DNA from 2 places in the Streptomyces sp. NPDC001922 genome. Region 1 is predicted to be linked to the other one. Evidence: predicted binding sites of a transcription regulator. Region 1 holds the regulator's gene; the other holds the start of a gene.
The links. The regulator HrcA, encoded in region 1, represses chaperone genes, less so after heat shock. The targets are predictions, from matches to a motif close to TTNGCACTCNGNNNNNCNGAGTGCNAA.
Positions count from the first base shown of each region.

Region 1 (7,622 bases):
GGGTCGACGGTGTGCCGGATGCGGGAGAGGTCGACGGTGACGGCGCCGCCGTGGTCGTCGTCCTCGTCCGACTTGCTGTCGGCGGGGACGAGCCGCAGCTTGCCGCCGGTGGCGAGGAGCACCCGCTTGCCGTCGCCGGTGACGGCGAAGTCATCGACGTCCTGGGCGAGTTCCTCGGTCCGCAGCTGTCCGAGGTCGTAGCGCTCCAGCGCGCTGGTGGGCCCGTCATCCTCGGGCGTGGCGAGCGCCGCGCCGAGCACACCGCGCAGCGGGTGCCGCAGCCACAGCACCCCGCCGTCGGCCGCCCGCAGGCCGGAGTAGCGGCCGCCCTCGACCGGGAAGGGCACGGCGCGGTCGGCGAGGCCGTCGAGGTCTATGCGGGTGGCGGGGCGCGCCGGGTCGTCGCCGTCGCCGTCCGGCTTCTCCTCCTCGACGGGCCGGCCGTGCCGCTGGGGCCCGAACGGCGAGGGGGTGTCGGCCGCGAGGGTGAGCAGGTGGGGGCGGCAGGCGCCCACGAAGGCGAGGTCGAAGACGTGTGCGTCGTAGACCGGGTCGAAGGCGCGCTCGGAGAGGAACGCGAGGTGCTTGCCGTCGGCGGTGAAGGCGGGCGCGTAGTCGTTGAAGCGCAGCGGGGTGGCGTCGGCGACGGACAGGTCGGCGGTGTTGGCGATCTTCAGCTGGCGCAGCGGGCCGGGGCCGGGGTGGGACCAGGCGAGCCAGCCGGAGTCGGGCGAGAAGACCAGCCCGTCGGCGTCCCCGTGGGGGCTGTTCGCGACCTCACGGACCTCGCCGGAGTCCCGTTCGACCAGCAGGACCCGGCCGTCGTGGGAGGCGACCGCGGCGCGGCTGCCGTCGGGGGCGACGGCGAGGTCGAGGACCCGGCCGAGCCGTCCGGCGGCGAGCCGGCGCGGGGCGGCGCCGGGCGCGGAGCCGGCCGCGGGCGCGAATTCGAGGGCGTCCTCGCCCTCCGCGTCGGTGACCCAGACGACGTGCTCCTCGCCGCGGGCGGAGCCGCGGTCCTGGAAGGTGCGGGGCAGCCGGGCCCGCACGCCCGGTTCGGCGGCCAGCGCCCGGGCCGGTCCCTCGCGGTGGGTGACCCAGTGGATGCTGCCGCGGACCTCGACGGCGCTGCCGCGCCCGGTGCGGTCGGGGCAGGCGTCCCCGAGGTAGGCGGCGGCGCGGACCGGGTGCGGCCGGCGGTCGGTGCGCTGCCCGCCGAGACGGATCTCCAGGCGGCGCGGCTCGGCGCTCTCCAGATCGTCCAGCAGCCAGAGTTCACCGGCGCTGCTGTACACCACGCGGGTGCCGTCGGTGGCGGCGTGCCGGGCGTAGAAGCCGTCGGGCACGGCGCCGTCCGGGCCGGAGCCGAGGGGGGTGTGCCGGCGCAGCCCGGAGCCGTCGGGCAGCGAGGAGTAGAGCGCGCCGACGCCCTCGTGGTCGGAGAGGAAGGCGATCCGGTCGCCCACCCACAGGGGGCATTCGATGTTGCCGTCGAGGCCCGCGTGCAGCCGCTCGAACTGCCCCTCCCCGGTGGGGTCGAGCCAGAGCTTTCCGGCGGTGCCGCCCCGGTAGCGCTTCCAGGCGGCGGCCTCGCGGCCCATGGTGACCGAGAGCAGCAGCACGGCGCCGTCCGGGCCGTACGCCAGGTCGCCGACCGGACCGTACGGGAGGGTGCGGGCGGGGCCGCCGTCCAGGGGTACCGCGCGGGCCCAGGACCGGCGCAGGGAGGCCTGTCCGTGCGTGGTGACGGCCAGGATGTCGCCGTCCGGGGTCCAGCCGCGGACGGTGGTCCGCACACTGCCCCAGTAGGTGAGCCGGGTGGAGCCGCCGCCGTCGACCGGGGCGGTGTGCACCTCGGGCAGGCCGTCCCGGGTCGAGGTCCAGGCGATGTGCTGCCCGTCGGGAGAGATCCGCGGGAACGAGACGGGCATGTTGTCCGCGCTGACCCGCCAGGCACGGCCGCCGTCGAGCGGCGCCGCCCAGACGTCGTCCTCGGCGGTGAAGGCGATCAACTCGCCGTGCAGGTGGGGGAACCGGAGGTACGAAGGCTGCGTCACCCTGCCACACTAACGATCCGTTGCGGCCCGTCACCAGGGGCCGGGCGGCCGCGGAGCTTCCGGGCGAGGGGGACGGACCGGCGGTTCCCGGTCGTTCGCGGGCAGACCAGCCGTTACGGCCCATACCGTCCGGAGGGCCGGGACCGACAACCGGGTCGCCGCCTCCGGCGGTTCAGGACCAGCGGCCGGTGCGCCCCAGCAGCAGTGCCGTGGCGGCGGTGCCCGCGGTGGAGGTGCGCAGCACACTCGGCCCCAGCCGGTGGGGCTGCGCCCCCGCGGCGGCGAAGGCCGCCAACTCCTCGGGGGAAACGCCCCCTTCGGGCCCGACGACGAGCACGATGTCCCCGCCGGCGGGGAGTGCGGCGGTGGCCAGGGGCTCGCTCCCGGCGTCCCGGTCCTCGTGCAGCACGGCGGCGAAATCGGCGCTCGCGAGGAGGGCCGCGACCTGCTTGGTCGTCATGGCGTCGGCGACCTCGGGGAACCGCACCCGGCGGGACTGCTTGCCCGCCTCCCGGGCCGTACTGCGCCATTTGGCGAGGGACTTGGCGCCCCGGTCGCCCTTCCACTGGGTGATGCAGCGGGACGCCTGCCAGGGCACGATCGCGTCGACGCCGGTCTCGGTCATGGTTTCGACGGCCAGTTCGCCGCGGTCGCCCTTGGGCAGGGCCTGGACGACGGTGATCCGGGGCGCGGGCTCCTCCTCGGTCACGGCCGCGCCGACGGTGAGGACGAGCCGGTCCTTGCCCTCGGTGGTCCGCACCACGCACGGCGCCGAGCCGCCCCGTCCGTCGGTGAGCACGACCTCCTCGCCGGCCCGCAGCCGGCGCACGGAGACGGCGTGCCGCCCCTCGGGGCCGTCGAGCACGAACTCGCCGGTGCCGGGCAGAGTGTCGACGACGAAGACGGGTGCGGTCACGACGCGGTGTCCGGCTTCAGCGAGGCCCGTGCGGCGTCGACTTCGGCGGCGAGGAGCTCGACCAGCTCGCCGGCGGGCAGCTCCCGCGCCAGCCGGTGGCCCTGCCCGGCCCACAGCGCCATGCCCTGCGGGTCCCCGGCCGCGGCGGCGGCCTTGCGCAGCCCCGCGGTCAGGTAGTGGATCTGCGGGTACGCGGCGGGGGCGTACGGGCCGTGCTCCCGGATGAACCGGTTGACCAGGCCGCGGGCCGGGCGCCCGGAGAAGGCGCGGGTGAGCTCGGTGCCCGGGAACACCGGGTCGGTGACCGCCCTCTTGTGCAGCTCGTTGGCGCCGGACTCGGGGCAGACCAGGAAGGCCGTGCCGAGCTGGGCGGCGGTGGCGCCGGCGGCCAGCACGGCCGCGATCTGCGCTCCGCGCATCAGCCCGCCGGCGGCGACGACCGGCACCTGGACGGCCTCGCGGACCTGTGCGATGAGGGTCAGCAGGCCGACACCGTGCCCGGGGCCGTCGGCGTACGGGTCGTCGTGGTGGGTGCCCTGGTGCCCGCCGGCCTCGATGCCCTGGACGCAGACGGCGTCCGCGCCCGACCACTGGGCGGCCTGCGCCTCGGCGGGGCTGGTCACGGTCGCCACGGTGAGGGTTCCGGCCTTGGCGAAGGCGTCGAACACGGCCCGGGAGGGGCAGCCGAAGGTGAAGGAGACGACCGGGACCGGGTTGTCGAGGAGGATCGCGACCTTGGCCTCGTAGGCGTCGTCGGTGCTGCCGTCCGTCTCGCCGAGCGGGGTCTCGTACCAGGTGGCCTCGCCCGCGAGCTGTTCGCGGTAGACGTCGACGGCGGCCGCGTCGGCGACGGAGGGCTGCGGCATGAACAGATTGACGCCGAAGGGCCGGCCGGTCAGGCCGCGCAGCGCCTTGATCTCCTCGTACATGGCCTCCGGCGTCTTGTAGCCGGCCGCCAGGAAGCCGAGGCCGCCCGCCTCGGACACGGCGGCCACGAGCTCGGGGCAGGACGCGCCACCGGCCATGGGGGCCTGCACGATCGGGTACCGGGAGAGGTCGGTGAGCGCGGAGGGCATGACCACATGGTGTCACGCCCGCCGGGCCCGGCACGGCCGGACCCCGGAGCCGGCGTCCGGCGCGCGCCACCCGGCCGGAAGGACGGCCGGGGACACGGGTGTTGCCTGCCGGGGCTGCCGGCGGGGCGTCCGCGGCCCGGCGGTCGGAACCACCGGGCCGGCGTGGCCTCAGCGGCCGTTGAAGGCGTCCTTCAGCCGGGAGAACAGCCCCTGCTGTCCGGGCTGGAAGTGGCCGGAGGGCCGCTCCTCGCCGCGCAGCTTGGCGAGCTGCCGCAGCAGGTCCTCCTGCTGCGGGTCGAGCTTGGACGGCGTCAGCACCTCGACGTGCACGATCAGGTCGCCGCGTCCGCCGCCCCGCAGGTGGGTGACGCCGCGCTGGTGCAGCGGGATCGACTGGCCGGACTGGGTGCCGGGCCGGATGTCGACCTCCTCCAGCCCGTCGAGCGTCTCCAGCGGGCACTTGGTGCCCAGCGCCGCCGCCGTCATCGGAATGGTGACGGTGCAGTGCAGGTCGTCGCCGCGCCGCTGGAAGACCGGGTGCGGCAGCTCGTGGATCTCGACGTAGAGGTCGCCGGCGGGCCCGCCTCCGGGGCCGACCTCGCCCTCGCCCGCGAGCTGGATCCGGGTGCCGTTGTCCACACCGGCCGGGATCTTGACGGTGAGGCTGCGCCGCGAGCGGATGCGTCCGTCGCCCGCGCACTCCGGGCAGGGGGTCGGCACGACGGTGCCGAAGCCCTGACACTGCGGACACGGCCGCGAGGTCATGACCTGGCCCAGGAAGGACCGCGTCACCTGCGACACCTCGCCGCGGCCGCGGCACATGTCACAGGTCTGCGCCGAGGTGCCCGGCGCCGCGCCCTCGCCGGTGCACGTGGTGCACACGATCGCGGTGTCGACCTGTATGTCCTTGGTGGTGCCGAAGGCCGACTCGTCCAGCTCGACGTCGAGCCGGATCATCGCGTCCTGGCCGCGCCGGGTGCGGGACCGCGGCCCGCGCTGCGAGGCGGTGCCGAAGAACGCGTCCATGATGTCGGAGAAGTTGCCGAAGCCCGCGCCGCCGAAGCCGCCCGCGCCACCGCCTCCGCCGGCCTGCGAGAGCGGGTCCCCGCCGAGGTCGTAGACCTGCTTCTTCTGCGGGTCCGAGAGCACCTCGTAAGCGGCGTTGATCTCCTTGAACCGCTCCTGGGTCTTCGGGTCCGGATTGACGTCCGGGTGCAGTTCGCGAGCCAGGCGCCGGAACGCCTTCTTGATCTCGTCCTGCCCTGCGTCGCGGCGCACGCCCAGTACGGCGTAGTAGTCCGTGGCCACTTTTACGACTCCGCCAGGATCTGTCCGACGTAACGTGCCACTGCGCGTACCGCTCCCATCGTTCCGGGGTAGTCCATGCGGGTCGGTCCGACCACGCCGAGTTTGGCGACTGCCTCGTCGCCCGAACCGTAGCCGACCGCGACGACCGATGTGGACGTCAGCCCCTCGTGGGCATTCTCATGCCCGATTCGTACGGTCATGCCGGAGTCCTTGGCCTCGCCGAGCAGCTTGAGGAGCACCACCTGCTCCTCGAGAGCCTCCAGCACCGGCCGGATGGTCAGCGGGAAGTCGTGTCCGAAGCGGGTCAGATTGGCGGTACCGCCGATCATCAGCCGCTCCTCGGTCTCCTCGACCAGCGTCTCCAGAAGAGTCGCCAGGACGGCGGAGACCGTGCCCCGGTCCTCCGTCTCGAAGGACTCCGGAAGATCCTGCACCAACTGCGGCACATCCGCGAACCGGCGGCCCACGACGCGGCTGTTGAGCCGGGCCCGGAGGTCCGCCATCGAGGTCTCGCCGAACGGCGCCGGGCAGTCCACCAGGCGCTGTTCGACCCGCCCGGTGTCCGTGATCAGCACCAGCATGATCCGGGCCGGGGCGAGGGAGAGCAGTTCCACATGCCGGACGGTCGACCGCGTCAGCGACGGGTACTGGACCACCGCGACCTGCCGGGTGAGCTGCGCGAGCAGCCGGACCGTGCGGCCCACGACGTCGTCCAGGTCGACCGCGCCGTCCAGGAAGTTCTGGATGGCCCGGCGCTCCGGCGAGGACAGCGGCTTCACGCCCGCCAGCCGGTCCACGAAGAGCCGGTAGCCCTTGTCGGTGGGGATACGGCCGGCGCTGGTGTGCGGCTGGGCGATGTAGCCCTCGTCCTCCAGCACCGCCATGTCGTTGCGCACGGTGGCCGGGGACACGCCGAGGCCGTGCCGCTCGGTGAGCGCCTTGGAACCGACCGGCTCCTCGGTGCCCACGTAGTCCTGGACGATGGCGCGCAGCACTTCGAGTCTGCGTTCACTGAGCATGCGCACACCTCCAGTGGTGGTTCCGTGGGCCTCTGCCTGGCACTCGCTGTATCTGAGTGCCAGCTTCCCCCGCCTCAGTGTACGGCGGGGTGGTGTGAACCGGGCAAGGGCCGTCACCGCCGGTGTTGGCCGGACGGCGGGTCACCGTACCGCTCCGCCGTAGCCTCGTCGCATGGATCACACAACGGAAGAGCCGCGTTGGGAGATGCTCGCGCCGGGGGTCGAACGGCGCAGACTGCCCGTCTGGGACATGACCGCCGGGGTGGTGCACGGCCCGGACGCGGTGCTGATGGTGGAGGCCGGTTCGAGTCTGCGCGAAGGCGCGGAACTGGCCCGCCAGGCAGCGGGGTCGGCGGGCCGGAGGGTGACACATCTCGCACTCACCCACCCGCACTTCGACCATGTGCTCGGGATGGACGCCTTCCCCGGGGCGGAGGTGTACGCCGCCGTCGGCATGGACCGGCTACTGACCTCGCACCGGGAGCGGGAGGCCCTGCGTGCCGACGCGGTGCGGCAGGGGGTGGAGCCCGCCGCCGCCGCGGAGGCCACGGAGCGGCTGGCGGCGCCGCACCACCTGATCAGCGGCGAGATGACGATCGCACTCGGCGGCGGCCGGGAGGCGGTGCTGGTGAACGTCGGCCCCGGCCACACCGGACACGACCTGGCGGTGCTGGTACCGGGCACCGGCGGGGCCCCGAGCGTGCTGTTCTGCGGCGACCTGGTGGAGGAGTCGGGCGAACCGCAGGCCGGGCCGGACGCCGTACCGGCCCAGTGGCCCGCGGCCCTGGACCGCCTGCTGGACCTGGGCGGCGAGGACGCGCTGTACGTCCCCGGCCACGGCGCGGTGGTGAATGCCCGTTTCGTCCGGGAGCAGCGGGACGAGCTGGCGGCCCGTTTCGGCGTGTCGTAGTCACGACCAGCCGTTTCTTCCTACTGTCGGGCGATGCGCAGCAGAGAGTACGGGCCGGACCTCACCCCGCCGTGGAAGAAGCAGCAGCCCGCCCCGGAGGTTCCGGCCGAGCCCGGCCTGGTGGTCGAGGAGGTGTCGACCGGCTTCTGCGGCGCGGTGATCCGCTGTGAGAAGACGGCGGAGGGACCAACGGTCACGCTGGAGGACCGGTTCGGCAAGCACCGGGTCTTCCCGATGGTGCCGCGCGGCTTCCTGGAGGAGGGGCGCGTCGTCACCCTGGTGCGCCCGTCGCACACGGCGCCCGCCCGCACCGGCCGCACTGCCTCCGGCTCGATC
Region 1 is NZ_JBIASV010000001.1:472,614-480,235, forward strand. Features, by position in the region: gene ACFYYR_RS02005 (PDZ domain-containing protein) at 1-2,057, opposite strand, end outside; gene ACFYYR_RS02010 (16S rRNA (uracil(1498)-N(3))-methyltransferase) at 2,230-2,973, opposite strand; gene ACFYYR_RS02015 (nitronate monooxygenase) at 2,970-4,049, opposite strand; gene dnaJ (molecular chaperone DnaJ) at 4,218-5,357, opposite strand; gene hrcA (heat-inducible transcriptional repressor HrcA) at 5,360-6,376, opposite strand; gene ACFYYR_RS02030 (MBL fold metallo-hydrolase) at 6,549-7,286, shown strand; gene ACFYYR_RS02035 (DUF3097 domain-containing protein) at 7,320-7,622, shown strand, end outside.

Region 2 (7,622 bases), on a different contig from region 1:
GCACGCTCCGGCGAGAGCCTCGAAGAGGGCCTGTGCCGCCAACTGCTCAGGGACTACCCCGACACGGCTCGTGAGATCGGCTGCCCAGGCGTGCCGCCCGTGGGGAACGAACAGGTATGAGCGAGCACGACCCCAACCCCAACCCGCCGGGCTCCAACTCGCCGGGCGGCCCCAGCCCGTCGGGCCGCAATGAGCCCGGCCTCAATGAGTCTGTCCCGGGAGAGTCCGGCCGATCAGAGTCCGCCCCCGAGGAGCCCGGCAGAGACGAGCCCGGCAGGGACGAGCCCGGCAGGGAAGCGCCCGCCGCCCACGGACCGGGTTCGTCCCCGGCGTATGAACCGCCCCCGCATGTTCCGCCTTCCGGCGGAACAGCTTCCGGCAGCCCGCCGACGGGCGGGTCCGCGCCCCTTGGTTCTCCACCTCCTGGCTCTCCGCCCGTGGCTCCTGCCGCTGTCGGCTCTCCGCTCGCGGGTCCTCTGCCTGCCGCCTCGCCGCTCGAGGGGACTCCGCCGCCCCGGCCTCTGCTGACCGAGGCACCCCGGGAGCCCGGTCCCTGGGTCGGTCCCACCAGCGGCCACGGGGACCCCCGCGTCAGGCACACCGGGCCGGGGCCGGGTGCGGGCGGTGAACAGGAGCCGGCGCGGTCCTCGAAACTGTCCGTACGCCTCGCCCTGGCGCTGACCGTGGTCATGGGGCAGCTCTGGGGCCTGACCATCGCTGCGAATGAGTGGATGAGGGGCGATACCCGGACTGCCCAGTGGCTGGCGGGTTTTCTCGTGCTGTCCTTCGTCGTCGTGCTGGTGCTGTGGCTGATCGATCCGGAGGACCGCTGAGCCGGCCCTTCTCCCGGAATGCAGGAGCCCGAACCACGCGCCGGGAGCCGGCAGCCTGCGCCCCAGGCCGGAGGCCAGGGCCCGTCGGCATCGGGAGGAGCAGGGGAGCACGGACCGTGGTGCCCGACCCGTGGGGACGGGGCACGCAGCGCCGACCACCGGCCCGGGCCCCGTACCCTGGGAGCCATGAGCAGTGCCCCTACGCCCGAACCGTCCGCACCCGCCCCCGCGCAGGGGGCGTCCCGTGATCCGAGGGCCGCCAAGGTGGACTTCGACGACCCCTTCGGGCGGCCGTCCGCGGACGACACCGACCGTGGCTGGGGCGAGCGTCCGACCGAGGGCGACAGCGCCTCCGACCTGGCCCGGTTCCTCGACGAGAAGCCGCCGCACCACTTCTGAGGCGGCACCTCCTTCTGAGGCGGCCCCTCCTTCCGAGGCGGCCCCGCCTTTCGAGGCATCTCTGCCGTCCGAGGCAGCTGCTCCTCTCGAGGCGGCCCCACCTGCTGGGGCGATCTCTCCGCAGCTCGCGTACTCCACGCCTCCGGACCGGCAGCGGCAGCCGCCGCCCCGACAGGTCCTCCCCGAGCAGGTGCTACTTCTGTGTCGGAACGCGGCCGGTGCCGGGCCCGGAGGGGCCGGGGCCCTGCCAGTCGGAGCCGCCCTGCCGGGCGACCAGGGCGTCCCGGATCTCGGTGAGCAGCTCGATCTCCGTCACCTCGGTCGGCGTGGCCTCCACGGGCGCCTTGGCAGCCTGCCGGGCCTTGTAGCGGTTCATCGGAAGGATCATGAGGAAGTAGACGACCGCTGCTGTGATCAGGAACGTGATGGTGGCGCTGATCACCGAGCCCCAGAGGATGTAAATGCCCTCGGTGGCCTCGCCCGCCTTGTTCTTGGTGCAGGTGCCCAGGCAGAACGTGTAATGGTCGAGGTTCTGGGTCCCGAAGGCGCCCACAACGGGGTTGATGATGCCCTTCACCACGGTGTTCACGATGTTGGTGAACGCCGCTCCGATGACCACCGCAACCGCGAGATCGACGACGTTCCCGCGCATCAAGAACTGCTTGAAGCCGTCCAGGATGCCCTTGTTCTCCTCGCTCACCGGGGTGCCTCTCTCTGCGTGCACGATGAATGGAACAGATGGTTCCGCAATGTACGGCAGGGCAGCGGCGGGCTGTCCAATCACGCACCCCGGGCGTGGCAGCGACAGCCGCTCCCGAGGTGCCGGCGGCGGTGGACCGCCGGGGCAGCCCCGTTCGTACGGCAGCGGGCTGCTCCCGTAACGCACCCGGGAGCGCCCGTACTGCACCGGGCAGGAGCCGCACCGCCTGGGGAAGCGTCGTCGGGGAATCGATTGTCGGGGACGTGACCGTCATGGCCATCACCAGCCTGCCGCGAGGAGGTTCTCGCTCGGACGCCCCCCACGATGCACGGATGTTCCCCATCCCGCTGAGGCCTGTGGACAACCCCTCGATTGTGGACAAGGCGGTCACCCTCAGGGGTTCACAGCACCCACAGAAGTCTCCGCTGGCCCCCAAGAGCCAAGAGCCAAGAGCCAAGAGCAAGAGCAAGAGCCAGCCCCACTCAGCGGCCGGCGCCTCCTACAGCCGAGGCCGCCCCCTACGGCAGCTCGATCCCCGGGTCGAGCCCGTCCAGAGCCCGCGCGCAGAAGCAGTCCCGGTCGCCGTTCTCCGGCAGCCCGCCCACTGCGTCGAAGAGCACGGTCCGCAGGCGTGAGACATTCGCGGCGAAGACCTTGAACACTTCCTCATGGGACACGCCCTCGCCCGTCTCCGCCCCCGCGTCCAGGTCGGTGACCAGCGTCAATGAGGTGTAGCAGAGGCCCAGCTCGCGGGCGAGCACCGCTTCCGGGTGGCCGGTCATCCCGACCACCGACCAGCCCTGCGCCGCATGCCACCGCGACTCGGCCCGGGTCGAGAAGCGCGGGCCCTCGATGACGACCAGCGTTCCGCCGTCCACCGGCTCCCAGTCCTGTCCCCGGGCGGCGGTCACGGCCGCCTTCCGGCCCACGGGGCAGTAGGGGTCGGCGAAGCCGAGATGCAGCACGTTCGGCACCTGCGCGGCCCGGGGCTCCACTCCCGCGGGCGCGGAACCGGCCGTCGCCGGCAGCGGCTCGCCGTCGTAGAAGGTCTGGGTGCGGGTCTTGGTGCGGTCCACCAGCTGGTCGGGGACGAGCAGCGTGCCCGGGCCGTACTCCTCCCGCAGGCCGCCCACCGCGCACGGCCCCATCACCTGGCGCACGCCGACCGAGCGCAGCGCCCAGAGGTTGGCGCGGTAGTTGATGCGGTGCGGCGGCAAGTGGTGCTTGCGGCCGTGCCGCGGCAGGAAGGCCACCCGGCGTCCGGCGACCTCGCCGAGGAACAGCGAGTCACTCGGCGGCCCGTAGGGGGTGTCCACCGTGATCTCGGTCACGTCCTCGAGGAAGGAGTAGAACCCCGATCCGCCGATGACGCCTATCTCTGCTTGCGCGCTGACTGTCTCGACCATGGGATCACCCTATGGGGCCCCGGCCGGTTGTCACGGGCATGCATCGGACCCCGTCGCCTGGATCAGGCCACGGGGTCCGCTGAGTCCGTCGTCCGCGCCGCCCGGCCGGGCCGGGCAGGGCCGCGGAGAGGTGGTGCCGTCAGGCGGCGGAGGAGCTGCTCGCGCTGCCGCCGGTCCCGCTGCTCGTCTTCGCCGACGAGGAAGAGGACGACGAGGTCGAGGAGGAGCCGGCCGAGGACGAGGAGTCCGACGACGACGAGCTGTCGCTCTTGGCCGGGGCGGACGACGACTTCGCCGTGCTGCTCGACGACGAGCCGCGGCTGTCCGTCCGGTAGAAGCCGGAGCCCTTGAAGACGACGCCGACCGCCGAGAACACCTTGCGCAGGCGTCCTTCGCAGCTCGGGCACTCCGTGAGCGCCTCGTCGGTGAACTTCTGCACCGCTTCGAGGCCTTCACCGCACTGGGTGCACTGGTACTGATAGGTCGGCACTTGCTCCTCCTGGCACTCTCACTCGATGAGTGCTAACGACGGTCAATAGTGCAGCATTCCGCGGGATCAGTCCACTGCGACCGGCCTCACGGTGACCGAGCCCACGCTCCGCGCGCCCGATTCACACGCGTGCGCCGGCTTCCCGCACCCGTGTGCCGGTCTCCCGCACGCGTGCGCCGACTTCCCACAGCCGCACCTCGGCCCCTCACGCGCGGCCCCTCACGCGCGGCCTCTCACGCGCGGCCTCTCACGCGCGGGCTCTCGCAACGCGCGCTCTCACACCCGTGCGTCGGCCTCCGCGCCGTCCCGGTCCCCGGAGTCCCAGCTCCTGGTCGCGGAGCCGGCGACCACGCCACGGCCTCCGGAGTGCGACGCCGCGTCCGGGCTCGGCACCAGCCGCCCGCGCAGCACCACCAGGGTCAGCAGCGCCAGCGACGTACCGATCAGCGGGACGGTGAACGCCGCACTCGGGCCGAACCGGTCCGCCAGCTGTCCGGCCGCCGTCACCGCCGCCGCCTGCCCCAGGGCGACCGCCCCGGTCAGCCAGGTGAAGGCCTCGGTGCGGGCGGTCGCCGGAACCAGCGTCTCCACCAGCGTGTATCCGGTGATCAGCGCCGGAGCGATGCAGAGGCCCACCAGCAGGCCGAGGGCCCCGAGCAGCAGCGGCGAGTGCACCGTCCACAGGACCGAACAGGCCGGGGCCAGCGCCGCGTACGCCGTCAGCAGGCGCCGCCGCGCGGACGCCCGCCAGGCGATGGCCCCGCAGGCCGCACCGGCGAGCATGTTGCCCGCCGCGAAGACGCCGTACAGCGGGCCGTTCAGCCCCGGCTCCCCGATGTCCTGGGTGAAGGCGGTCAGGGCCACCTGCATGCCGCCGAACACCGAACCGATGCCCAGGAAGGCCGCCGCCAGCACGCGGACGCCCGGCACGGCCAGGGCCGAGGTGCGCGGTGCCCGCTCGCCGTCGGTCCCGGGCCGGGACACGGGGGGTGCGGTGCGGCGCTGGGCCGCGAAGAGCAGCCCGCCCGCCAGGGTCAGGGCGGCCTCGGCGACCAGGCCGGCCGCCGGATGCACCCCGGTGCACAGCGCGGTCGCCAGGACCGGGCCGATCACGAAGGTGAGCTCGTCGGTGACCGACTCGAAGGCGGCCGCGGTGGACATCAGCGGGTGGCCGTCGAGCTTCGCCGCCCAGCGCGCCCGGACCATGGGGCCCACCTGCGGCACGGAGGCGCCGGTCGGCACCGCGGCGGCGAACAGCGTCCAGAGGGGCGCCTGGCCGAGCGCGAGCGCCGTCAGCAGCCCGGCGGCCACCACGTGCACCAGCACGCCGGGCACCAGCACCCGGCTCTGGCCGAAGCGGTCCGCGAGCTTGCCGCCCTGCGGCGCGAACAGGGCCATCGAGACCCCGGTGACCGCCGCGACGGCGCCCGCGACGCCGTACGAGCCGGTCGTGTGCTCGACGAGCAGGACGATGCTGATGGTCAGCATCGCGAAGGGCTGGCGGGCGGTGAAGCCCGGGAGCAGGAAGGTCCAGGCGCCGGGGGTGCGCAGCAGCTGCCGGTAGCCGGGACGGGACGTGGTGACCGCGGATGCCACGGCCGTGCCTTTCCGCTGCCTGGTAGCGCACGTCCGACGAGACCGGCCCCTGAAACGGCGATCTCTCAGTACGGTGCGCCGAGAGCTGTCCTCTCGCGCATGTTCCGCGGTAGATACCGGGTCCGCACCGAGGTGGCTGAAGGGACCGCGGCCGCCATGCGGTCGCGCCAGCTCTGCATCAGGCAGAGTGGGTCGTCATTTGTGCGTCCTTGATTGTACAGGGCGGATCGGGGCCCCTCCTGTGATCCATGCGGCGCCTGTGGCCACTGGCCTGTGAAGGAGCGGCCGACGCCTCCCGCGATCCGGTGCGGGGGCAAGGGCCTGGTACGAGGGCATGGAGCGTGCGGCCCGCCACCGGTCCCGTCCGCCGTGGCTCCGTCCGTCCGGGATCGGCCGGCTCGGTCGGCTCGCCGTCCTCAGTGCGGGCCGTCCGGGCGCAGCCGGCTCGTCGGCTTGCCGCCCTCGGCGCGGGCGTCCGGGGTCAGCCGGCTCGGTCGGCTCGCCGTCCTCAGCGCGGGCCGCCCGGGCGCAGCCAGCTCGCCAGCTTGCCGCCCTCGGCCACCGCCCGGAGCCGCTTCTCGGTGGCGTCCCGCACCGGGTCCGTGGCCACCACCAGCAGCTCGTCGCCGCGCCGCAGCACCGTGGTCGGCGCCGGGACGAAGCTCTTCTCGTCCCGCACGACCAGGGTCACCGCGGATCCGGCCGGGAGGCGCAGTTCGCCGACCTCCACGCCGTGCATCTTCGACTCCTGCGGGACCGTGACCGACAGCAGGTGGCCGCGGAGCTTCTCCAGCGGCGCCGATTCGATGCCCAGGTCCGTCGTCGGCTCCCCGGCGCTCAGCCGCAGCCGCAGCCGCTGGGCGACCCAGGGCAGGGTCGGCCCCTGGGCCAGGGTGTAGACGATCACCAGCATGAAGACGATGTTGAAGATCCGCCGGCTGTCGCCCACCTCGTAGACCATCGGGATCGTCGCCAGCACGATGGGCACGGCCCCGCGCAGGCCCGCCCAGGACAGCAGCAGCCGCTCCGCCCACGAGGTACGGAACGGCGCCGTGCTCACCAGCACCGACACCGGCCGCGCCACCACCGTCAGGACCAGGCCCACCACGACCGCGGGCACGATGTCGTCCCCCAGCTCGTGCGGGGTGACGAGCAGGCCGAGCAGCACGAACATGCCGATCTGCGCCAGCCAGCCGAGCCCCTCCGCGAAGCCGCGGGTCGCGGGCCAGTGCGGCAGCTTGGCGTTGCCCAGGATCAGGGCGGCCACGTACACCGCGAGGAAGCCGCTGCCGTGCGCCAGCGCGCCGCCCGCGTAGGCGACGACCGCGATCGCCATCACCGCGATCGGGTACAGACCCGAGGCGGGCAGTGCGACCCGCCGCATTATGTAGGCCCCGAGGAAGCCGACCGTGATGCCCATCGCCGCGCCGATCGCCAGCTCCAGAGCGATCTTGCCGAGCAGCAGGTACCAGCTGTCGATCGGCCCGGTCGAGGAGAAGGCGACGACCAGGATCACCACCGGGGCGTCGTTGAAGCCCGACTCGGCCTCCAGGACGCCCGTCAGCCGGGACGGCAGCGGCACCCGTCGCAGGACGGAGAAGACCGCCGCGGCGTCCGTGGACGACACCACCGCGCCGATGATCAGCGACTGCCGCCACTCCAGCCCCACCAGGTAGTGCGCCGCGGCCGCGGTGATGCCCACGCTCACCGCGACGCCGACCGTGGACAGCACGGCGGCGATCGGCAGGGCCGGTTTGATCTCCCGCCACTTCGTGCCCAGACCACCCTCGGCCAGAATCACCACAAGGGCGGCGTAGCCGATCAACTGCGTCAGTCCGGCGTCGTCGAAGGTGACTCCGATGCCGTCCTGCCCTATCGCGACGCCGATGCCGAGGTAGATGAGCAGGCTGGGGAGCCCGCTGCGCGAGGAGACCCGGACCGCCGCCACCGCGATGAGGAGGACGAGCGAACAGACCAGCAGGAGTTCATTGAGGTGGTGAACAGTCAGGGGCCGAACCCTTTCTTGCGTTATCGGCAGGAACGTCCATTCCTGCCGATCGGTACTTCATTGCCTTACCTAATATTTTACCGGTTCTTGACGCGGGCCCGCCGTGGAAGCGGTCACCATCTCCGCCGATCCTGCCGAACACCCCCGCGCGAACGGTCCGGACGACGCGCGGCGGAGAGCGAATCGCGCC
Region 2 is NZ_JBIASV010000017.1:198,585-206,206, reverse strand. Features, by position in the region: gene ACFYYR_RS28855 (Rieske 2Fe-2S domain-containing protein) at 1-120, shown strand, start outside; gene ACFYYR_RS28850 (hypothetical protein) at 522-833, shown strand; gene ACFYYR_RS28845 (hypothetical protein) at 1,020-1,232, shown strand; gene mscL (large conductance mechanosensitive channel protein MscL) at 1,426-1,956, opposite strand; gene ACFYYR_RS28835 (S-methyl-5'-thioadenosine phosphorylase) at 2,451-3,338, opposite strand; gene ACFYYR_RS28830 (FmdB family zinc ribbon protein) at 3,478-3,828, opposite strand; gene ACFYYR_RS28825 (MFS transporter) at 4,105-5,424, opposite strand; gene ACFYYR_RS28820 (potassium/proton antiporter) at 5,933-7,462, opposite strand.
Region 2: ACFYYR_RS28830 (FmdB family zinc ribbon protein) is a predicted target of HrcA. The motif match lies at 3,838-3,864, and genes of this name have one in related genera.